3 regions of the Paenibacillus sp. J22R98 genome follow, and region 2 is predicted to be linked to each of the others. Evidence: riboswitches for the same ligand, from Rfam matches in the RefSeq annotation. Region 2 holds a riboswitch; each other region holds the start of a gene.
What was found. Region 2 has a riboswitch for ZMP and ZTP ahead of rpiB (ribose 5-phosphate isomerase B). Riboswitches for the same ligand answer to the same signal wherever they lie in the genome.

Region 1 (7,830 bases), on a different contig from region 2:
CCCCGGGCAGCACCGTGTTTACCCGAATATTTTGCTTGGCAAAATCAAGTGCAATCGCCCGAGTCAACGACACGATGCCGCCTTTGGAAGCCGCGTAAGCAGAATAACCATCCAGTGTAGCCAGCGCATGAACAGAGCTGACGTTCACAATGGCACCGCCTCCGTTGCGGACCATAGCAGGAAGCACCTCACGGCAAAATAAAAAGACCGATGTCAAATTATTCGTGATGACTTCATTCCAACCCTGCAAGCTCATCTCCGTAATGCGGATTTGTGGGCATACCGCGGCATTGTTCACCATGACATCGATCCGGCCGTACTTCGCAAGCGTATCCTTTACAACTCGCTTTACATCCGACTCCGATGACACATCTGCCTGCATCGCCGTAGCGATTAATCCCGCTTCCGTAATCTCCTCTGCAACCGACTCGCCTTTGGAAGCCGTGCGGTTTACTACGACAACCGCCGCCCCCTCATTTGCAAAACGGTGACAGACAGCTCTGCCAATCCCGCTTCCTCCACCTGTAACGATGACCACTTTCCCGATCCAGCTCATACGCTGCCCCCATATTCAGACTAACGCTATTATCGAAAGAGACATCCTTGGTATGGACGCCTCTCTTCTGCTCTTACTTAACGGTTTCGCGCTTCTCCCAGCCTTGTTTGAAGAGCGGCAGCCAATTGCCGACTTGATAGGGATGCTTATCGATTTCTTCAAGATTCAGCTCCACGCCGAGACCCGGCCCTTCCGGAGGCAATAAATAGCCATTCTGTACTTTCAAAGGCGGGAGCAGCACTTGCTCTTCCCACGGCTCATTAAATTCATCGAAAATTTCATGAATGAGGAAATTCGGCGTCGCCATGTTCAAATGGCTGCATACAACCGAGCATACCGGACCTTGCGCGCTGTGCGGCGCCGTCACGCCATTATGGGCATGCACCATGCCGCAAATTTGCTTCGATGCCGAAATGCCCAGATACTGCGGCTCCAGCTGAATAATGTGCACCGCATCATGGCGGAGCAGTTCCGCGAATTGCTCGCGCGAGTAGTAGTCCTCTCCGCAGGCAACCGGTACCGGGCTGCGGCGCGCCACTTCAACCATGCTCGAGATGAGCTGCGGCGGAACAGGCGCTTCGAACCAGGTCGGCTCATATTTCAGCATCGCATCTGCGAATTGCAGTGCCGTACTCACGCTGAAGCGGTTATGGCCTTCGATGAGAATGTCGACGTCCTTGCCGACGGCTTCCCGAACAGCCGCAATATTCTCGATCGCAGCTGAGAAATCCTGCCGGCTGACTGTCCGCCAAGCAGCGCCGAACGGATCGAACTTCAAGGCGGTGTAGCCTTTATCGACTACGATCTTCGCTTTCTCGAAGAAGTTCTCCGGCGTATTCGGCCCGCGGTACCAGCCGTTTGCATAACAGCGAAGCTTATCGTGACAGCTGCCGCCAAGGAGCTTGTAGAGGGGCTGATTCGTCACCTTGCCCATGATGTCCCAGCAAGCGGTTTCAATTGCGGCCAGCGCAGAGCCTTGAATCTGTCCGCCATCGGAGTAAACGTCGCGGAACAGCTTCAAACTGATCGTTTCCACATCGAACGGGTCGCGTCCGATTACGAGATGCTTCAGCTCATGAATAGCAGCCTCGACGGTTTTGGCAAAACCATTCAGTGTCCCTTCGCCAAGCCCCGTGACGCCTTCATCCGTATCCACTAACACGAAGAGCCAGTTCTTCCACGGGTTGCCGAGAATATAGGTGCGAATGTTTGTTATTTTCATTGCCGCTATGCCTCCCAATTGATTGTCGTTAATTGAGCCCAGCGTAGCACAGCCGTTTGGGAGGCGACAAGATGTCTAACTTGTATACATCAAAGCATGATCTTCTTCACATATTCGATATGCCGCTGCGTTAGCTGTACAGTCAGCTCGGGGTCGGTGCCTGCCAGCGCATGACGAATCTGCCAATGCTCGTCGATGCTGCCCGCAAGACGCTTCTTATTGCGGTTGAAGGTCGTCCGCACGACGAGCAGAAACTTATCCTGTATGCGCGACATTACCTCGGTATATTCCTCATTATCGAGCCCTGCGATAATCAGCGCATGGAAATGGCGGTCAAGCTCCACATATCGCATGATATCTTCATCAGCTATCGCTTCGGCCTGCTGCGCCAAATTGTCATCCAGACCGGCGAAGAACGCTGCATCCATCTTCCCCGTCAGCCGGCGAACGGCATAGGTTTCGAGCGATAATCGCAGCTCGTAGATTTCCAAAATCTTCTTAAGCGATACCTCTTGTACGATGACCCCTTGCTTCGGAGACAGCTTTACGAGCCCCATCATCTCCAGGCGATCGAGTGCGGAGCGAATCGGCGTTTTGCTCATACCCAGCAGCTCGCTGAGCAGCTTCTCGGGCAAAAACATCCCGCCTTGCCACTCTCCGCTCACAATCCGATTCTTAATCGCTTCGAAAGCCTGATCACGCAGCGTCACAGCGTTCTGCTGCTTCTCCAACGGCCGTCCCTCCTTCGCTTCCTCTCTCTTATGTTATACTACTTTTTAGTAGCTTTCGGATGAAAAATAATAGGAGGGATCCTCCGCATGCCCCGCCAATCGCTGCGCGATGAAGCCTATCACGTCATCTATGAACAAATTATAGGCGGTGAGCTGCCCAAAGGAACCGTCACCTCCGAGGTACAGCTCAGCCGTCAGCTCGATATGAGCCGCACGCCCATCCGTGCCGCGTTGCAGCAGCTCGAGAATGAAGGCTTCCTGCGGATCATTCCCAAGCACGGCGTGCTGGTGCTCGATTCATCTGCCCAGCGGGTCGGCGATCTCCTTGAGCTGCTGACCGCGCTGCTATTGTATGCCGTCACGAGCGTGCGCAACCGCGACGAAGCCGCGCTCGCCGAGTTGTCCCGGCAGCTAGTGGACGAGCTGGAATCGCTGCTGGCTGCTGGCGATGAATCGTCAGCTTATGCTGTCGACGATGAGCCCGACCATGTTGTCGACGGCGAGCTTGCGTTATGTCAATTCGAATATGATTTCGTGAGCCGTGTCATCGCACTCAGTCATAACCAGGAAATGCAGCAAACGCTGGCGAACAGCGCATCCCGCTTATTCTGGGCCGGCAACAAGAAACGGTGGATCGCCCCATACCGTCATGAGATGGGGGACACGCTCCACTTGCTGCTGAGCCGATTGACCTCCGATACCGACAGCTTCATCGAAGCGATGAATCGTTACTTGCAGATGCTGAAGAAGACTTGGATCTAGTCACTAGAAATACTTAGAAGTACGCTTCCACATCGCTCTCCGTCATTGAGTTCACTCTCTAACGAATCCCAGAGGTCTTATTTAGATCTCTGAACTGGGTTTGAATTTCTAACGAATCCTACAAGCACTATTCCATATCCAAATGCCGATTTCGACTCCATTTTCCCATAATAAGACCCATACGATTCGTTAGATCTGAATATCGGCTAAATTCATGCATATAAGGCCCATAAGATTCGTTAGCACATCCCCACAGTAACAATCTTCCTCTAGCTGTCTCGAACATAGCATACTTCTGATCCCGACCCATACAAAAATGGCTGCACCGGGCACTATCCCCCAGTACAGCCATTTCACTTTCCAATATCTCCTGTCACTGTTTACTCATCATTCATCTTTCATCACTCGTAACTCACTTCGCAGTCAGCGTACCCAGCAAAGCTTCCAGCCGGTCGAAGTTCTGCTCATTCCCATCCACTACATAGTCCTTCACATGGTTGAATTCAGCCGCCGTGTTAAATTGCATAAGGAACGACAGCTTCGTACGCCCGACATCCACTTCCTCGAATGAAGCGTTCACCTGAAAATGCGGTCCCGTAACATGTTTGAGCACGATTTGCTCCGGCGCCTTGATCGCCTGGAATACATTTTTATTCTTATAGTCGGTGCCGTCAGGGCCGTGCATGACGAATTCCCAGACTCCGCCTTCCCGAAATTCGAACGTGCTGAACGTGTTCGTAAATCCATTCGGTCCCCACCACTGCGCCAAGAGATCCGGATTCGCCCATGCCTGAAATACAATTTCGCGCGGCGCGTTCATCACGCGCCAATTCAGCACATCTCTCTCGCCAATAATCGGATTCGGGTTCGATTCTTTGTTCATCCTGTTATCCATTCCTCCCTATCATCATGATCATCCGTCACGCAAGAAATTTTTCCGAATCCCTAATTGCTCACGGTCAGCTGTCTGCCATTAAACAAACTCCACCTTGCCGCCCTCCAACGAAGCAATGCGAGCAAGCGACTCCACGCGGAATCCCTGCTCCAAAAGTTTCCCTCTGCCGGACTGGAACGACTTCTCGATCACGATCCCCATGCCGGCTACCTCTGCCCCGGCTTGCTGAACGATTCGCGCCATACCAAGCGCAGCTTCCCCATGAGCGAGAAAATCATCAATAATCAGCACGCGATCATTCGGTGCGAGGAACTTTCTCGATATCGTGACTTCGCTCTCCTCTTGTTTCGTGAATGAGTATACCTTCTCCGTGTACAGGTCATCCCGAAGCGTCAGCGATTTGCGTTTACGTCCGAACACCATCGGCACGCCAAGCTGAAGTGCGGTCAGCACTGCCGGTGCAATGCCCGAAGACTCGATTGTCATGATCTTCGTCACACCGCTCTCGCGAAACAGCTCGGCAAAAGCTTTTCCGACCGCAAGCATCAGCTCTGCATCCACTTGATGATTCAGAAACGTATCTACTTTTAATACCCCGCCATCCAGCACGATGCCTTCTTGCCTTATTTTCTGCTTCAGAAGCTCCACAGTACTCACACACCCCTTGTTCCCATTTCCGCTTAAACCTGCAATCAGTATTCCCCGATTAACCGACCTAATCCTGCCAGATTCTCAAACATGCTTATTTCTAAAAGCGTAATTAATCGTTTGATCCTCCACGCTAATCGATTTAACCAGCAGCGATATTCGGTTATCCGGGTTGATTCCCTCCCAATAGAAATCGGCGGTTTCTTCAATGGAATCGAATAACGGCACTTCGAACGGATCGCCCTTAAACGGCTTCAATACGCCATCCCGTTCCGATTCATAGGTATGTATACAGTGTCCCGTCCCCTGCTTAAACCGGCTGAAATGATACCGACTACGCAAACATACCGAAGGGTCGTTGTCATACGTTTTGAGAATAGACAATTCATACTGCTGCACATCCGCATAGATCACGGCAGAGATCCGCGGCGTAAAATGCGGCGCATCCGGCTCGAACTCTCGGTTCATCAACGCTTGCTCGAAAGTCTGCCGAAGCTGCAACCCCTCATAGATGGTGTCCGTCTGGTCACCGTTAGAGACAATGTGCGCATCCTCCCAGTGGCGGATCGGATAATAAATAATAAGCGAAGGATCTTCCATCAACGCCGGATCGAATGCCTTGTTCCTGACATACATGCCATCCTGCTCAAAAACCCGATTGCGGCTGTTCACGCTGCGTCCCATAATCCAATACACCTGCACGTAATGCGACCCGGAAGGTGTCATGCCTGCAATCAAGGTTCTCCCCGGATAAGGCTTCTCAAACAACTCCTGTTGATAGGACTTCACTCAACACTCGCTCCTCTCCGAATACAAAAAGAGGCAAGGAGAACTCGTAAGCTCCCCCTACCTCTGCCCAGGCGTACGGCTCGTATCCATATGCTCCCTCATGGTTGCCCATGTACGCCAGTTACATACAGACTGCTAAATTACTTTCACAATACCGAATTAAGCCCTATAAATCAACTATTATTCTGCGAGCTTGTTCATACGACCTTATGCTCGCTCAATTCCACGACCTGAACGCCGGGAGGTGCAATGACACTCGTACACACCTTGCCGCTATCGTCCACATACCACTTCACATGGAGATCACCATACGGAGTGTTGACCGTACCGCTGCAAGCGCGAATGCCGCCGACCGGATTTGGCGAGACCATCACTGTTTTGTAACCAGGCTCAAGCGACTGAACACCGAGAACAACTTCGCCGATCCATTTCACAGGCGTGCTGGACCATGCATGGCATAAGCTCATCCGGTAGGAGCCGTAAGCTGTATAAGTGGTGAGAGCATCGTGAAAATCACGCCCTCCGTTTCCTTCCCCATGCGAGTAAGCTTCCCAGAAGGTCGTCGCCCCGTGATCGAGCATTCCGCCCCATACGATCGAGATCACATCATACGCTCGCTCATGTTTCCCAAACCGGGAATAACACTCAGCCAGTTGGAACGCCGATAACGGCGTGATCGGATCCATCAACTCATATTCGTCCAAGAAGGCTACCGCTGCATCAGCACTCACATAACCGCTTGCAATACCGAGCACTTTAACTGCCAAAGCGTAAGGCTCTTTCATAAAATCCTCGGAGCTCAGTGCCCGCATCGGCCAATCGAGCAGCGGCGCCAGCTCCAGCTCAGGTAATTCGGCTGCCAATTTCACCAAGTCGGCATGCGCCAATGCATAGATTGCTTGCAGCGCAATAACCTTCTCCTCGTTGGTCAGCGGTACCCATTCAATCAGAATGCCGTCTTGGATGAGGAGCCCTTCACCTGGTCTCGTATTCTCAAGCACCCATTTCATATGGCGGTGCATCGGCTCCTTCAGCTCCAACACAAATTCCTTATCGCCCGTCTGAAAATAATACTCCGTTACCGTCTTCATCCACCACAGCGTATATTCACAAATACTGTTCATCCAATGCCCGCTCGGCGTACCTTCTCCCAGCTCACTCACCGCACGGCGGATAACCTTCGTATCGTCCCATAAGAAGTAACAGGATTTTGCCGCCAGATAGAAATCAAAGGTCCAGTTCAGCCGATCCCGCTTAATTCCGTCCCACAGCCCAATTTGATGACAAATCCGGCTCGTATGCGCGGAAACCTCAAAGATTTGATTCAGCTCCTCATTATCGCTTTGCAGTTTCCCAGCTTGGCGCAGCGCTACGTGCACCGTCTGGAACGTCAGCTCCAGTTCAAAAGACCGCGCTGGTTCGCCCAGTACATACAACTGTATATAACGACAGCCCTGCGGAAGCGTACAGACCGTTTCTCCCGGAGGAACAACGAGCCACTCCGTAATACAACCGTCGTAATGCGCAAGCTCCATGGTCGATTCAGCACCATTCCATAACAGCTTCACCGGCTCGTCACCTGAGTTTGAGACGATAAACCGGCAGTTATGCTCCGCTAGCAGATCGACAGTCACTCTCGAAGCGCTGCTTAAGTCCATCTCCATTTGCAGCTGTCTCATCGCTTTCCACTCATTCTGCTTCCGCAGATGGTAAAACAGCTCTAACTGCTCCTGCTCCGGTTTGACCACGGATCCATCCTGCCCATGTACGCCGCTGAGACTGACTTTACCGTCGCCCGATACCGCTGCTTCTATCGCGAACAGGTCTTGCACGATGACATTATCCAGATCGTAAGCCGCTATATCTCCAAAACCGCCTGCTACGAAAGCTGCCGGGCTGCTCTCTAAATCTCCGAATGGCTCTTCGCCTAATAAGCATATTTGCGCAGCAGCCGAATCATCCGCCTGCCAGCTCTCCGCCTCCGTTGTAAGCCACAATCCCTCTCCCTGCAGAAACGCGATCGCACCAACCCTGCGATTCCACAGATAGTAGTTCACTTCTACCAACGGGATGAACGCCGTACAATCCATTTCAAACCTAAGCTCATGCTCCCCTGGAAGCAATACATCCGGAAAACCAACAACTTTCATAAAAGCGCCTGCATTCCCGGCACGTTCGGCAATCTCTGCGACTACTTGCCCATCAAGCACAACGCGCGCTCCACCCG
Region 2 (7,830 bases):
TAGTTACAGCCGCCCACAAATACCGGACAGCCAAGCTCTTGGCATGCGTCGATCAGCGCCTGCGCCGCCTGCAACTCCTCTTCGTTGATACTGCCGTCTTTATTGATGCGATCAGGACCCCAGCGTCCGATGGAAGCAACCGCAACGCCAGTCCGCTCACTTGCGGCTTTCAGCTCTGGCACAAGGTTCGTGAAGGTAGAAGCCGGAATGTCCACATTGACGCAAAACTCTAAAAAGGCCAAGCCGAGATTAGCCGCATAATCGAAGCTTTCAGCACGATAATCTGCAATAATTCCAAGTTTCATATTCGGTTCGACTCCTTCGTCTTCATCCTTTTATGACACATCTCCGAAACGTTTCGGATTGACACGCACTACCACTATATATCCAGCGAGAAAGCGATTGCAACATAAATTTATCGACAAGCGGTAAGTGACCGGAGTGAGTGATTCGGATGGGCGGCGGTTCATTGCGGGAGAGCAGGCGGTGGATGGTCAGTGGGACGGCGGATGGCGGTGAGACGATGGGTGGCGGATGGTGGACGGCGGTGGCGGGATGGCGAGGCAGCTTGTTACTTTGGTAATCGCTAACGAATCGTGGTGGTCTTATTTGAGCGCAATCAGACCATAAAATTTTCTAACGAATCGTGGCGGCCTTATATGAGCGAATTGGGGCGGTATACGTCATTTTAAAACCAAATAAGACCTGTAGGGTTCGTTAGATTTTAAAATGGCGTGATTTGGGCGAAATAAGACCTCTACGGTTCGTTAGAGTTGAGAATTCGGTGGAATGAGTAGCGTAATACAGCTATATTACACGCCTGACCAAAGATTTCGGCTCCGCAGCATGCTGCGGAACGCAAAAAAAGGCGGCATAGGGAGGAACCCTCTGCCACCTTTTTTTTTGATTTTCCGCTTAGTAAGTCATGCCCGGGTAAAGCGGGTATTGCGACATAAGGTCGCTTACCATGCCGCGTGCTTTTTCCAGAACAGACTCGTCTTTTGGATTCTTAAGCGTCATTGCAATTACTTCTGCGATTGTAGCCATTGCGTCTACGCCCATGCCGCGCGAAGTCGCTGCAGGCGTACCGATACGGATACCGCTAGTGATGAATGGGCTTGTTGGATCGAACGGAATCGCGTTTTTGTTAACTGTGATTTGAACGGAATCGAGTACGTGCTCCGCATCTTTACCTGTGATGTTCAGGTTGCGAAGGTCGATCAGCATCAAGTGGTTGTCCGTACCGCCGGAAACGATGTTGATGCCTCTCTCGATCAAACCGTCAGCGAGCGCCTTAGCGTTGTCGACAACGTTCTTGCCGTATTCTTTGAACGAAGGCTGAAGCGCTTCGCCGAAAGCTACTGCTTTAGCCGCGATAATGTGCATCAGAGGTCCGCCTTGGGAACCCGGGAATACTGCTTTATCTATCGCTTGCGCCCATGCTTTGCGGCAAAGGATCATACCACCGCGAGGACCGCGAAGCGTTTTGTGCGTAGTTGTTGTTACAAAGTGAGCATGTGGAACCGGGCTCGGGTGCAAGCCTGCAGCTACAAGACCTGCGATATGCGCCATGTCAACGAAGAGCAATGCGCCTACGTCATTAGCAATGCGGCCAAGCTCTTCGAAATCGATGATGCGCGGGTAAGCCGATGCGCCTGCAACGATCATACGAGGACGGTGTTTGAACGCCAGTTTGCGTACTTCTGCATAGTCGATTGTAAATGTGTTCTCGTTAACGCCGTAAGCTACGAAGTTGTACAGAAGACCGGAAGCATTAACCGGGCTGCCGTGCGTCAAGTGACCGCCATGCGCCAGGTTCATACCAAGAACCGTGTCGCCAGGGTTTAGCGCCGCTAGGTAAACAGCCATGTTCGCTTGTGCGCCGGAGTGAGGCTGCACGTTCGCGTGCTCAGCACCGAACAATTCTTTGGCACGGTTGCGTGCGATATCTTCCGCGATATCGACATGCTCACAGCCGCCGTAGTAACGTTTGCCCGGGTAGCCTTCCGCGTATTTGTTCGTCAGCACCGTGCCCATTGCTTCCAATACCGCTTCAGAAACGATGTTCTCGGATGCGATCAGCTCGATGTTGTCGCGTTGGCGCTGCAGCTCAAGGCCAAGGGCTTTCATGATTTCGGGATCTTGTTTACGTAGGTTTTCCATGTTGATGAGTCCTCCTCAAGATAATAAGTATATTAGTCGCATGTGCCGGCATCCGTTGCCGGGCCTGCCGCTTCTCGCGTGTAAACCGCACGTTCCCCGCCAATTAGCTTCGGACGGGTATAAGCCATCGTCAAATGCGCGGATCCGATTGCTCGAATCGTTGGTCGCACCGGTACCGCAACACGCTTCAAATGCATGCCGATGAAGGTGTCGCCGATATCGATGCCCGCATGAGCTTGAACCGTCTCGGTCAGCACAGCATCCTGCAGCGTTTGGAACGCGTAGGCTGCCATCGAGCCGCCGGCTTTACGCACAGGGACCGCCGAAACGAGGTCCAGGCCGTATCGCTCAGCGGCTTCCCGTTCCATCACGAGCGCCCTGTTGAGATGTTCACAGCACTGATAAACGGGATAAAACTGCAATTCTTGCCGTACCTTCTCGACCCCCGCGTAGATCGCGGCTGCCGTTTCCAGCGTGCCTGATGTACCAATCCGTTCGCCGAGCACCTCGCTGGTGGACACGCCGATTACAAGCAGCTGTCCCTGACGAATGCCCGATGCGGCTGCCAGCTCGCGGACTACGGTTTCTACATCCTTGGTCAGCTGCGCCGAGTCCATGTTGCTTATTCCGTGGTCGCTCATCGCTGGATACGCCCCTTACTCGGATTTCGCCGCATCGGCGTATTGTGCTTCAAGCTTCATCACTTTGCTCACGCGGCCGATATGACGCTCGCCATTGGAGAACGGTGTCTCAAGCCAAATCCGGATAATCTCTTGGGCTACGCCCGGGCCAATGACGCGCTCGCCCATTGCCAGCACGTTGGTGTCGTTGTGCTCGCGGGTTGCTTTAGCCGAGAACATATCGTGCACCAGCGCGCAGCGAATGCCTTTGACTTTGTTAGCCGCGATGGACATGCCGATTCCCGTGCCGCAAATGAGAATGCCGCGTTCTGCCTTGCCTTGCGCTACAAGCTCAGCAACCGGAAGTGCATAATCCGGGTAGTCTACGGATTGATCGCAATCGCAGCCTACGTCCTCAATGTCGTGACCAAGCGATTTGATAAACGGAACTAGCTCATCTTTCAAGCGGTAGCCCGCGTGGTCTGCGCCGATGGCGATTTTCATATCCATTTTCCTCCCAATAAGACCGCACATGGCGGAAATTGTCGATTCACAATGGCATTAGTATACCTGATTTCGCCGAAAAAGACGAAAAAAGAGCAAGCATGCTTACGCACGCTGCTCTTTGCCCAGGCGACCGGCCGTATGATCCGATGCTCCACCGTGGTTTAACCCACTTTCGTCGCCAGTTACATCGGAAACCGTCTTTAATTGCTTTTATCATAACGGATTTTGGTGTCAAAATCAATCGTTGCCGGAAGAAACGGCGCTTGCCATCCTTTGGCAAAGGAAGAGGTGAACAGCAAGGAAAATACAACGATCCCTATACTTCTTAGCCGTTCAGGCGATCAAGAAGGCGGTTTAACGCGGCTTCGATTTGGGTCGCGCTCTGCTCATAAACAGCCAGCGAACCGCCGAAAGGATCCGCCACATCGAAACTTGGGATCTGCTGCTCCAGCTGAAGCAACCTTGACCGTTCCTGCGCCGTCATCGGCTGGCCAAGCGCTTGCTTGATCTGCCAGCTCGAATACAGCCCTTCCAGCTCCGCGATGTCAGCCAGTACGTTGGGATCCGTATTCACGAATTCGAGCAGCGTATGCGTCTTGTCCACGGCAGCCGGAAAATGCTGCAGCAGCTGCCTCTTATGGCTGGCGGTCATGGTCAAAATAAGATCAGCCCACGCAATCGAGCCGCCTTCCAGCGCTTTTGAAGTGCCGTTGTGCGCGATATCGCGTTTGGACAGCGCCGTACGTGCATGATTGGAAACAGGCAGTCCATCGATCGTGGACACGCCTGCGGAACGAATATCGAGCTGCATGCCCCTTTGCTGGGACATCGCCCGAAGCAGCGCTTCAGCCATTGGTGAACGGCAAGTATTGCCGGTGCACACGAATAGTATCCGTTTCACGATTGATACACTCCTTTTCGTAGGTGTGGGTTTGGTGATTGATCTATAGGTTATAAAATTGAAATTGTTTGTGATAAAAGATAAAGGGCATAGGTTGCTGGTCTGTTAAAACAGGAACAGCAATCCGAATGTGAATAAGATCACGCCGCCGCACGCTTCCCCGTAGCCGCCGAGACTTGTACCCACTTTACGGCCGAGCAGCAGCCCAAATACGGACATCATCCCGCCGGCAACGCCGAACAGCAGTACCGTCAGCAGCATGTCCGTATCGAACATGCCAAGAGAGATCCCGACGGAAAAAGAGTCGATGCTCACGCCGAGTGCGAACAACAGCATTCCCCACGAGCTTCGGTAATCGATCGACTCCACGGCATCGCCGCGCAGCGAGCTATAAATCATATGCCCGCCGAGGAGCAGCAGCAGCGCGCCGGCCGCAGTCGTCGCAACGCCACCAAGCAGCGTACTGACATATTTGCCCGTAAAGATGCCCATGAGCGGCATAATCGTGTGAAAAAGCGCAATGATCGCGCTAAGCTTTGCTATATCCATCAGCCGAATGCCTTTGAGCCCGATGCCGACACCCAGCGAAAAAGCATCCATCCCCAGTGCCATAGCGATAATCAGCAGCGTCAGCAATTGTCCGGCATGCATGCCCGCCTCAACCATTTCATCCTCTCCTTGTCCGCAACCTCTGAGTAAGCATATGCGGACAAGATGGGAAAGATGACCTGTGGAGACGGGGGAGCAGGACGCGCACGCGCTAGTTTTCGAGAGCAAGGGCGTGGTGGCGCTTGGTGCGCGGAGCGAGCAGGTTTGGTGCGAGCTAGTGCAGCGGTGCTTGGCGCGCGGCGAGCAGGTCTGGTGCGAGCTTGCGCTGCGGTGCTTGGCTCGCGGTGAGCAGGTCTGGTGCGAGCTAGCCCAGCGGCTTGGCGCGCGGCGAGCAGGTCTGGTGCGAGCTAGCCCAGCGGCTTGGCGCGCGGCGAGCAGGTCTGGTGCGAGCTAGCCCAGCGGCTTGGCGCGCGGCGAGCCAGGTTGCTGCGAGTTAGTCCAGCGGCGCTTGGCGCGCGGCCGGAAACCTTGTCGCTAGACGTGGACCACCGCGTGACCGGCCGCTTTGGATAAGCGATTCATGAGCGCGTGGCCGATACCCTGCTCCGAGCAGGTCTCGGCCCAAATGCGCTGTACGCCGCGGTTGTCGAACTCGCGCAGCGCGTTGTAGAGGCCGTGCGCAGCCGTTTCCAGCTGCGCCAGGCTGCCGACGACGAGCACGCAGTCGGCGTCGTACCGAGCAGCATGCTCGGCAAAGGCGAGCACGCCTGTGCGCTCGCCGCGAGCCCTCGCTGCGCCGACTTCCGCCTCAATATAGGCGGAGACGGCGTCAGCGTCGCCTTTGACCAAGTGCATCAGCCCCTGTGGGGCGTAATGCGCATATTTCATGCCCGGCGAACGCGGCGCATGCGTTTCCGCCGCGGGAGCTCCCGCCGCCGCAGGCGCAGAGGCGGCGGCTATGCCGGCGCCGGGCGCAGCCACGGCGTCGTAATCGACCCGTGCTGCAACCTCGCGCAGCGCTTCGGCCGTCACGCCGCCGGGGCGCAAAATGCGGACAAGATCGCCGTCAACCTCCACGACGGTCGATTCAAGTCCTACCCCAGCAGCTCCGCCGTCGACAATACCGTCGATTAGGCCGCTAAGGTCATCGCGCACATGAGAGGCCAGTGTCGGACTTGGCCGACCGGAGCGATTCGCGCTAGGTGCCGCCAGCGGGCAGCCAGACGCAGCAATAAGCTGCAGCGCCACAGGGTGAGCAGGCATCCGCACCGCGACTGTAGCAAGTCCCGCCGTTACCCGCGGCGATACAGCCCCCGGCTTCACCGGCAGCACAATCGTTAGCGGCCCCGGCCAGAAGCGATCCATGAGCCTCCCGGCAAGCATGGATGACTCTCCTTCCAGCGGAAGCGTCAGCTCTTCCAGCTGCTTGCGATCCGAGATATGAACGATTAGCGGATTGTCGGAAGGGCGTCCTTTTGCCTCAAAAATCCGTTCAACCGCCGCCGTGCTCCTCGCATCCGCACCTAGTCCGTAGACCGTTTCGGTCGGAAAAGCTACAGTCCCGCCTTCTCGCAGCAAGGCAGAAGCCTCGTCCAGTTCACTTTCGCGCGGGTGGTGGCTATCCACTTCCCACAGTAATGTTTTTCGTAGATGGATGGTCAATGTCGTATCCCCAGCTTCTGCTTTGTTTTGCCCCATTATACCATACGCCGCCTGGCACCATCCAAACGCCCTCCCCTATCCAATAAAAGCCCAATCGCGGAGTGCACGACTGAGCTTAGTGCATGATTAGCTGAAAAGGCTGCGGAAGAAGCTAATAATCGACTTGATGACTTCCCACAGAAAAAACTTCACTTCCGGCTGTTTGACTTCACCCGCTTGAACATTTTGATCAGAAGCTTTATCTTTGGCAGGCGCATCTGCTACAGCTGAGGTTGCTTGAGCGTTGTTGTCTGCTTTTGCACTCACGCTTGCCGTTGTAGCCACCGCCGGAGTTGACGCTTCCCCGCTTACCGCATCCACGAAGCAGAGGGGTGGAAACAGCACGCACCACCAGTTTTGTCCGGCACCGGCACCGAGCGTGATGCGAAGCGCTTCGTAATTACCGGCAGGATATACTTGAGTGCCATATATTTTAGTTGGAAACGGCACGTTGCCGAGTTCCGCTTTGAATCCATAGTGAAAACCGCGTGCGCTAAGTTTAGCAGCAATAATACCTTCGATATCGCTCATATGATTGCGGATGGTGTTGCGTGCTTCTTCGATCGTTTGCGGTCCAGCCACCCAGTTGTTCATTTCCGCTACGATGGCATCACGAACCTCGCGTTTCACCGCTTGATCGGACGCATGATCCGAATTCGCCAGAATGCGCAGACGGATAGATTCGGAAGGAATGCTGCCGCCGGCAATAGCCGCATCGGCACGTTGACTTTCCCAGCTCATAAGCAATACTGCAGCGATAAGAAGGACATACCCATAAATCGGACGATAAGGAAAACGGGAATAAGTGCGAATCATAACGACAAGCTCCTTTGTGGCACCCGTCGGTGCATCGGCTTGCGTTCCGGAACGATCATATCCCCATTATGTCCCTCGCGGCGGCTCTCTAAACCTATCAATCCACTTAAAAAGAGTTTCGTAGAGTAAAAGAAAAAAGCCTCTCAATGTGCGCCTCGACTAGTCGAAGCGGTGGTGCGGCTTTGTTAGCGGAATAGCCGCTAAAGAAGGTAGAAGTCGGCTGGTTTGGCTCGTTTTAGCGGTATATCCGCTTATTGCGAGGAGAGTGGGCGATTGCGTACCACTTTCGATGGGTTCGAGCAACTGTAAGCGGAATAGCCGCTAAAAAGAGTAGATATCAGCTAGTTTGACCGTATTTAGCGGTATATCCGCTTATTGCGAGGATAGTGGGCGATTGCATGCCACTTTAGATGGGTTCGAGCTACTGTAAGCGGAATAGCCTCTAAAGAGAGTAGAATACAGCTGGTTTGGCTCGTTTTAGCGGTATATCCGCTTATTGCGAGGATAGTGGGCGATTGCGTACCACTTTCGATGGGTTCGAGCAACTGTAAGCGGAATAGCCGCTAAAGAGAG
Region 3 (7,830 bases), on a different contig from region 2:
TTTAAGCTCAAGGGTTGGTTTGAATAGAGGCAGGAACCTTAGGGAACGGTAAGTTATACGACTCACCCCTAAGGAGGCGGCAGAAGAATGGCAAGAAGAAGTCGAAGAAAACATCTCGTACCGGGCGCTGATGCGCAAATGAGTGCATTTAAAGCGGAAGTGATGCGCCGGGAAGGATTTGTCGTAAATCCGAGCAGGCCGGATGATGTCAAATATGAAGTAGCCAAGTCGCTCGGCATTCCGCTGGAGCATGGATACAACGGCGAATTGTCGACGGAGTCAGCAGGTCAAATCGGCGGCCAGATCGGCGGCGCGATGGTCAAAGAGCTTGTGCGCATGGCGCAGGAGAAGCTGGCTCGCCAGCACTCGGAGCATTAATGAAGGCCATCAATTATATATGCGCTTAACTAAACCATCAGTAGGTTACTGGTGGTTTTTTGTTTGCACGCAGATCGGGAGGAGCAAGTTTTTCAGTATTTTTTCAGAAACGATTCATACTGTTTTCATCTTCGTCGGTTATGCTGGAGATAACATGCTGAGTGGGATGGGGGATTGGACGATGCCTGCCGCAATATTGGTGATCGAGGACGATTATTATATACAAGAGCTCATTGCTGAGTTTCTAAGGGCACAACAATATGAGGTTGATGTAGCGGGGGACGGATTGGAAGGCTGGGAGAAATTTCAGCAATCGTCGTATGACCTCGTTATATTAGATTTGATGCTGCCTTCCATGCACGGCTACGAGATATGCCGCCGCATTCGCGAGCGTTCCGATACGCCGGTTATCGTACTGACGGCACTGAGCGAGGAGAAGGATCAGCTGCGCGCGTTCGAGGAGGAAGCGGATGATTATGTGACGAAGCCGTTCTCTTTTCACGTGTTGATGAAGCGGGTAGAAGCGGTCCTTCGGCGCACGCGCAGCGGGCTGTCCGGAGAGCAGCTGTTCGATGGCAGGCTGCGTCTGGATGCCGATGCTTACAAAATCTACGTCGATGGTAAGCTTATTGATACGACGACGAAGGAATTCGATATCCTGCATACGCTCGTACATAACGCCGGACGGATTATGACACGCGACATGCTGCTGGACAAAGTATGGGGCTACGACTACTACGGCGATTCCCGTATCGTGGATGCTCATATTAAGAATATCCGCAAGAAGCTGGGGATCTCCGTCATTCGTACGGTAAAAGGGGTCGGCTACTCGCTGGAATCTGAGCTGGCGTTGGTGGAAGGATGATCCGGCGCAAGGGAATACGGTTTAAGATCTTCATGGTTACGGCGGCGCTGCTTGTCGTATCCGCTCTACTCATCTATTTGACCCTCTACTTCATGCTGCCGGGTTATTACAAGAACATCAAGCAATCCCGGCTTGAGAATGGAGTCAGTGAGCTGGTTAAGACGATCGATGGGAAAAGTGCCGAAACGGCAATTCCATTGATGGCTGAATTTGGACAGAGCCATAATGCAGCGATCATGATTCGCGATAAGGACGGGCAGGGTTATTATATCCCTCCGAATTTTCGCGGGATGAACAGCTGGCTGTCCAGAAATGCGAACTACTTGAATATGCGTAAGCAGATTGAAGCAGGCCGGGTGACGGATAGCCGAGACTTTAAAGGGCCTATCGGCGGCAATGACGGCAAGGGTCCGGTCCATATTCTTAGCGTAGAGAAGTCCATTCGGTTCGCCGAGAGCAATGATACGTACACGCTTTATGTAGACGCTCCGCTGCAACCGATTGGGGAAGCAGCAGAAGTGATCTTGTTGTTCTTGCCTTATATGCTGATCCCGATTCTATTGATAGCGGTCTGCGGTGCGCTCATCTATTCGCGATTAATCGCGCGCCCGCTTCTATCGCTTAATCAAGTGGCAAGGCGGCTCGCTAAGCTGGATTTCTCCGTAACGAAGCCTGCGCTGAACACGAAGGACGAGCTTGGTGAGCTGTCGTTTAGTCTCAGCAAATTGGCGGTCAATTTGCAGCTGACGATGGGTGAGCTGCAGGATGCGAATGCGCAGCTTAAGAGCGATATTGAGCAGGAACGTGAGCAGGAAGCGAAGCGACGGGAGTTCGTGGCGACGATTTCCCATGAGCTCAAGACACCGATTACGGCGGTCGGCGGTCAGTTGGAAGCGATGATCGCCAATGTAGGCTCCTATCGCGATCGGGACAGATATTTGCGCCAATCGTATACGATCATGCAGGATATGGATAAGCTTGTGCATGAAATCCTGGAGCTGTCGAAGCTGGAGAGCCGGGATTTTCGACCGCTGATGTGCAAGGTGGATCTGACGGAATTGGTGCGGGAATCGATGAACAATATGAGCTATTTAGCAGATGTCAAACATATGAAGCTGGAGGTCGAGCTTCCGGAGGAAGCGATGATCACCGCCGATGAACGGCTCATGTCGAAGGCGGTAGCGAACATCATTACGAATGCCGTTCAATATTCCGGCGATGCGGAGCGGGTTGTTATTCGATTATCGGAGGAAGAGCCTGCTGCCAATGAGCGACGCGATCATCGTTCGTGGTATAGGCTGGAAGTGCTGAATACCGGCGTGCAGGTGGAGGAATCGAAGCTGCCTCGATTGTTCGAGCCGTTCTACCGGGCGGAGCAGTCGCGCAGCCGCTCAACCGGCGGCAGCGGACTTGGTCTCTATATCGTTAGTAAAGTACTTGATGCTCACGGCGCGGAATATAGCATCGCCAATACGGCGGAAGGAGTTCGCTTCAGCGTAAGGGTGCAGAGAGCGGCGTGAAGCTATAAAGGGATAAGGAGCCGGACATTAGATTCTGTCGCGAACGACAGCTAATGTCCGGTTTTTGAGTTGTTCGATTTCAGCGATTAGAGCGGTGCGTTTCGCCGCATAATGAGCTGTAATTCCCTCATCCTTTAGTGAGGCTAGATTGATCTCCACCGTTAAGAGCGCAGATTGCGCAGCAGCTTCAAGGAGCAAAGCGCCGATACCGAGGTCAGAGATGACATGCGCATTCGTGCAGGAAGCGATGCTCAGCATCGACTGCAGCGCCGCTCTGCATACCTCCATCAGCCGAAGCGGAGCTTCAATGGCGGCAATGGTCGCATTATGCAGCGCCTCTTGGCGAACAGCCTTCTCAGACTCATTCTGTTTGGGCAGCTTCAGTGCATGCATATAACCGTCAAAAGCCGAAATGTCATCGGCGAGCAATGATTCGCACGCGATAGAAAGGCGCTGCATCTCGTTCAATGCAGCGTTAACTTGAAGCTGAGCATCGGCGTACTTCTCGCCTTGCGAGAGATGGGCGGCCATGGCGGTCATGGCCGTGCCGAGCGCTGCGGCAAGAGCGGCGGCACTTCCGCCGCCCGGTGTCGGGTCGGCACTAGCTGCCTTCTCTAAGAAACGACGAATAGAATCATCCCACGTAACAGTTGTCATCGCGACCTCACATCTCCCTTCTGCGACATTTGGATATCGATCGATTTCATCAGATTGCGAAATAAGATTGCGGTCGTCAACGTACCGACTCCCCCCGGAACCGGCGAGACAGCCGCCGCCACATTGATTAGATCCGAGGAGGCATCTCCGGTGATCGAGCCATCTGCCAGCTCGTTAATGCCCGCGTCGATGACGGTTAAGCCGGAATGTACCATTTCCTTCGTAATCGTATTCGGTTTGCCAACCGCTACGATGGCGATTTCCGCATGTTCCAGATGAGCGGACAGATCATGCGTTCTGGAATGGCATACGGTCACGGTAGCGTGCTCGCGCTGAAGGAGATGAAACAGCGGAAGTCCGACTGTCTGTCCTCTGCCTACTAAAGTCACGTTACGTCCTTCTAATTTGTAGCCGTAATGCTTGAGTAACCCGATGCAGGCTTGCGGCGTTGCGGGATATAGCCCTGTGTCATTGCCGGTGTAAACCGCCAGTTTATTGGAGGGAGTGACGCCGTCGATATCTTTGGCAGGGGCGATGCAGGCTTCCACTGCAGGTGCCGATAGATGCGCGGGTAATGGCAGCTCAAGCATGATGCCATAAACGTCTTCATCCTCATTAAGCGCGGTGATAACACGCTTCAATTCCTCTTCAGAGACATCATTCGCAAAAGTATGGAGCTGGAACGAGATGCCTAGCTTCTCGGCAATCTTTTGCTTGGAACGGGCATAGTAGGCGGAGGCAGGGTCACCCTCAACTAGTAGTGTCGCCAGAGACGGCTGTTTTCCATTCTTCTTCCATTCCTCTACGCGGGCCGTTATTTCCGCATACACGAGCTCCGCTGCTTCCTTTGCTTTCAGTACAATGGCCATTAGAGATCCTCTCCCTCACCTTGAATGTACGGTCGATCAGAAACGAAAAAAAGCATTCGCAGGCAAGCTAGTCCTCAGACATAGCCAGCCGCAAATACTTCTCCCCAGGCGAACGGTGAATTTCGATCCGCATGCTCCCTCGTGGTTCATTCCACTGATTTCGCCAGTTGCATGCAGCGTTATTTTCCTAGAGTGTAGCATGGGGAGGTGCCTTTGAACAGGGCTGTGCTATAATGTTGCTGGATCTTGGAAAAAAAGTGAAAGGGGCAAAGCGCTTGTGCTGACAAACTGGCTCTATCCCAATTGGCTGCGGAATCAAGTCATTCGCAACAAAATCATCGCTATTTATATTCCGCTAATCATTGTGCCGCTGCTTGTGCTGGGCTTTGCGTCCAATACCATCTATACGAATGCGATTGTAGACAAGACGATTAGCAATGTGAGCGACAACTCCTCGCTGATCATTACGCGCATGAACGGTATTCTCACGAATGCGGAAAGCTGCGCCAACATTTTGACCATCAACTTAAACCGGGTCATTCAAGACCACAACAAAGGGGAAATCGGCCGGGAGCGGTCGCTGCTGCTGTCGACACTGATTACCAATCAGCTTAGCTTTGCGCTGCTCGTCTTTCCTGACGTGGAGAGCGCTGCATTCATTGATACCTATGGCACGATCTACGGGACTTCCGCTGCGATCGAGAACGCAGGCGAGCCGCAGCCGGAGACCATTCTACAAACCGCGATGCTGAAGCGGATCGGTGAAACGACCGGTCAGAACATTTGGTTTCCGATGGACAAAAGAAACTTTCTTACACTCGGAGCGGACGAGCCGGTCCTTACGGTGGGCAAGAAAATCAACAACATCTATACCGGCCAGGAGCTTGGGCTGCTGGTGCTTAATGTGAAGGAACAGTCGCTCTCGGCGATTTACAATAAAATCGGTACGGACCAAAGCGGCAGCTATATGCTGACCGATCAAGCCGGCACCATCGTCTCCTCGACGGATAAGGAGCAGTTGCTGAAGCCCGTTGAAGACAAGGCGCTGCGGCAGTGGATCAATCAAACGAACAGCGGCTCGACAATTGATCGGTTCCAAGGGGACAAGCTGCTCGTGATCAGCTCGGAGATGCCCAAGTTTGGCTGGAAGCTGATTTCCATGGAGCCCTTTAATGCGTTGACGGCGGATAACCGCAAAATTACGGCGCTCATTATGACCATCGGCTTCTTCTGCTTCTTGTTCGCGCTGATGGGTGCCGGCATTCTTAATGGCCTCATTGCCAGGCCCATCGTGCTGCTGACCAAGTATATGAAGCTGGTGAAAGAAGGGAATCTGACCATCCAACTGCCGGTCAAATCGAATGACGAGCTTGGACTGCTCGCATCCGGCTTTAATACGATGCTTACTCGTATTAATCTGCTTCTCGATAACGTGAGATTCGAGCAGAAGAAGAAGCGGGAGTACGAGCTTGCCCTAATTCAATCCCAAATCAAGCCTCATTTCTTGTACAATACGCTCGACGTGATTTATACGCTCTCGGAGATTGGGCGGGTCAAGGATGTGCAGCGCACAACCAAATCGCTTGCCGACTATTACCGGATCGTCTTGAGCCAAGGCAAGGAGGCGATCCCTCTTCAGGATGAGCTGCAGGGGCTGCGCGACTATTTGGCCATTCAGCGGATTCGATACGCCGACGTGTTCGATTACCAAATCGATGTACAGCCGGAAGTGCTCTCTTGTACGGTATTAAAGCTTACGCTGCAGCCGCTCGTGGAGAATGCCATCTATCATGGGCTGAAGACAAAGGGAGAGTTCGGCCATCTCATCGTGACAGGCAGCATCGAAGGACAGGATTTGCTGCTCACCGTTAAGGACGACGGTGTCGGTATTCCGCAGCAGCGACTCGAAACACTGCTTCAGCCAAGCCCGGATATAACGAACACACTGCCTGTCGCAACGCTATCTGCTGCCGGCAATACCGGGAGTTCCTTCGGGATGCGCAGCGTGGACAGCCGAATTAAGCTGTATTTTGGAGAAGGGTACGGACTGACGCTCATCAGTGAGCCGGGCGCGGGAACGGAGATTCAAGTTCGGTTGCCAATGGAGCAGCATGAGGAGACAGGAGGCGGCAGGCATGTTGAATTTACTGATCGCGGATGATGAGTCCATATTTCGCGAGTATTTACGCACGGTGCTGGACTGGGAGCTATATGGCTACCGGATCATTGGAGAAGCGAAGAATGGGCTTGAAGCGCTCGAGATTGCACAGCAGACAACGCCGGATATTGCGCTTGTCGATATTACGATGCCATTCATGGACGGGCTGGAGCTGGCACAGCGGCTGAAAGAAGACTATCCCAGCATTAGCATTGTGCTGATCACGGGGCACAATGAATTTGACTATGCAAGGCGAGCATTGAAACTCGGTGTCGAAGACTACATCTTAAAACCATTCTCCAAGGATGAGCTGACGCTTACGCTGCTGAAGTTGCAGGAGCATCACCGCAAACAGAAGGAAGAGCAGTCGACGCATTTGAAAAATTTGCAGCTCATGAAGGAGAGCGTGCTGAATCGGCTGGTCAGCGGAGAATTAGCCGAGCATGAAGACGTGCTTCTGCAACAGCTCGGCTCCTATCAGCTGAAGCTGGATGCCAAGGCTTATGCCGTCGCTTGTATCGAAATCGATGAGATTGATCGCAAGTGGGGCGAGGTAAGCGAACGGCTGCTGTGGAAATATGCCGTGACCAATATTCTTGCCGAAGCGATGGAGGATTCCGGAGGGAAGCCTGTTATCTTCAATGGACCGGAAGGCCGCATCATCTGCCTATATGGCTTACCGCATGGCGTTTCAGCCACAGCCACAGCCACAGCCGCAGGCTCCTCGCAAGCCACGGCCGAGCTTCCGAAGCTGGAGCCGTTCGAGAAGCTGTGCATGCTGATCAAGCGCTACTTGAAATTAACGATTACAATCGGCGTCGGCCAAATCTACGACGGGATTAGCGGTATACGCTGCTCGTACGAAGAAGCGCTCACGGCGCTGCAGAACAAGTTTGTGCTCGGCAATGATCGCGTCATCGCCTTCGGGCAGCATATCTCCAAGGAAGGAACGGGCGTGCAATATCCGCCGGAGCTTGGCGATGAGCTCCAGTTGCTGCTGCGCGCGCAAGATGATGAGCGAATTGAGGCGAAGCTAAGCGAGCTATTCCGGCTCATCCGGGAGCAGAAGCTGTCGATCGACTATACGTATGTGATTTGCATGAGCCTCGTATCGGTTTGTCTCGGTTATGTCAGCGAAGCGGGTCAGCCAATAGAGGACTGCTTCGGTGAGCATTTCTTCCCGTATCACGAGATCCGAGAGCTAGCTTCCATAGACGAAGCGGAGCGGTGGATGAAGGAGCTGTTCACCAAGGCCGTTCACTATACGAGGCGCTATAAGAAGACACGATCATCCATTATTGCGCAAGCGGCCAAAGCTTTCATCGAAGAGCAGTATGGCGATCCCGAGCTTGGCGTAGAGAAGGTAGCCCAGCATGTGTTCAT

Region 1: it holds a riboswitch for ZMP and ZTP, as region 2 does, so the genes downstream of both, AC50Y3_RS27710 (IMP cyclohydrolase) here and rpiB (ribose 5-phosphate isomerase B) in region 2, are expected to answer to the same signal.
Region 3: it holds a riboswitch for ZMP and ZTP, as region 2 does, so the genes downstream of both, AC50Y3_RS23895 (bifunctional 5,10-methylenetetrahydrofolate dehydrogenase/5,10-methenyltetrahydrofolate cyclohydrolase) here and rpiB (ribose 5-phosphate isomerase B) in region 2, are expected to answer to the same signal.

What each region holds. Positions count from the first base shown of each region.
Region 1 covers NZ_JBXENW010000014.1:1,331-9,160, reverse strand. The annotation lists gene AC50Y3_RS27740 (SDR family NAD(P)-dependent oxidoreductase) at 1-556, opposite strand, end outside; gene AC50Y3_RS27735 (mandelate racemase/muconate lactonizing enzyme family protein) at 630-1,778, opposite strand; gene AC50Y3_RS27730 (GntR family transcriptional regulator) at 1,868-2,509, opposite strand; gene AC50Y3_RS27725 (GntR family transcriptional regulator) at 2,597-3,271, shown strand; gene AC50Y3_RS27720 (SRPBCC family protein) at 3,684-4,154, opposite strand; gene AC50Y3_RS27715 (xanthine phosphoribosyltransferase) at 4,245-4,814, opposite strand; gene AC50Y3_RS27710 (IMP cyclohydrolase) at 4,899-5,603, opposite strand; ZMP/ZTP riboswitch at 5,662-5,738, opposite strand; gene AC50Y3_RS27705 (alpha-L-rhamnosidase-related protein) at 5,801-7,830, opposite strand, start outside.
Region 2 covers NZ_JBXENW010000004.1:173,117-180,946, forward strand. The annotation lists gene AC50Y3_RS14160 (sugar phosphate isomerase/epimerase family protein) at 1-305, opposite strand, end outside; gene glyA (serine hydroxymethyltransferase) at 916-2,163, opposite strand; gene AC50Y3_RS14170 (TIGR01440 family protein) at 2,196-2,804, opposite strand; gene rpiB (ribose 5-phosphate isomerase B) at 2,820-3,287, opposite strand; ZMP/ZTP riboswitch at 3,404-3,486, opposite strand; gene AC50Y3_RS14180 (low molecular weight protein arginine phosphatase) at 3,616-4,191, opposite strand; gene AC50Y3_RS14185 (manganese efflux pump MntP) at 4,297-4,857, opposite strand; gene AC50Y3_RS14190 (L-threonylcarbamoyladenylate synthase) at 5,275-6,438, opposite strand; gene spoIIR (stage II sporulation protein R) at 6,529-7,257, opposite strand.
Region 3 covers NZ_JBXENW010000009.1:322,333-330,162, reverse strand. The annotation lists gene corA (magnesium/cobalt transporter CorA) at 1-27, shown strand, start outside; gene AC50Y3_RS23915 (small, acid-soluble spore protein, alpha/beta type) at 88-378, shown strand; gene AC50Y3_RS23910 (response regulator transcription factor) at 560-1,243, shown strand; gene AC50Y3_RS23905 (sensor histidine kinase) at 1,240-2,763, shown strand; gene AC50Y3_RS23900 (cyclodeaminase/cyclohydrolase family protein) at 2,791-3,420, opposite strand; gene AC50Y3_RS23895 (bifunctional 5,10-methylenetetrahydrofolate dehydrogenase/5,10-methenyltetrahydrofolate cyclohydrolase) at 3,417-4,289, opposite strand; ZMP/ZTP riboswitch at 4,385-4,470, opposite strand; gene AC50Y3_RS23890 (cache domain-containing sensor histidine kinase) at 4,567-6,450, shown strand; gene AC50Y3_RS23885 (response regulator) at 6,425-7,830, shown strand, end outside.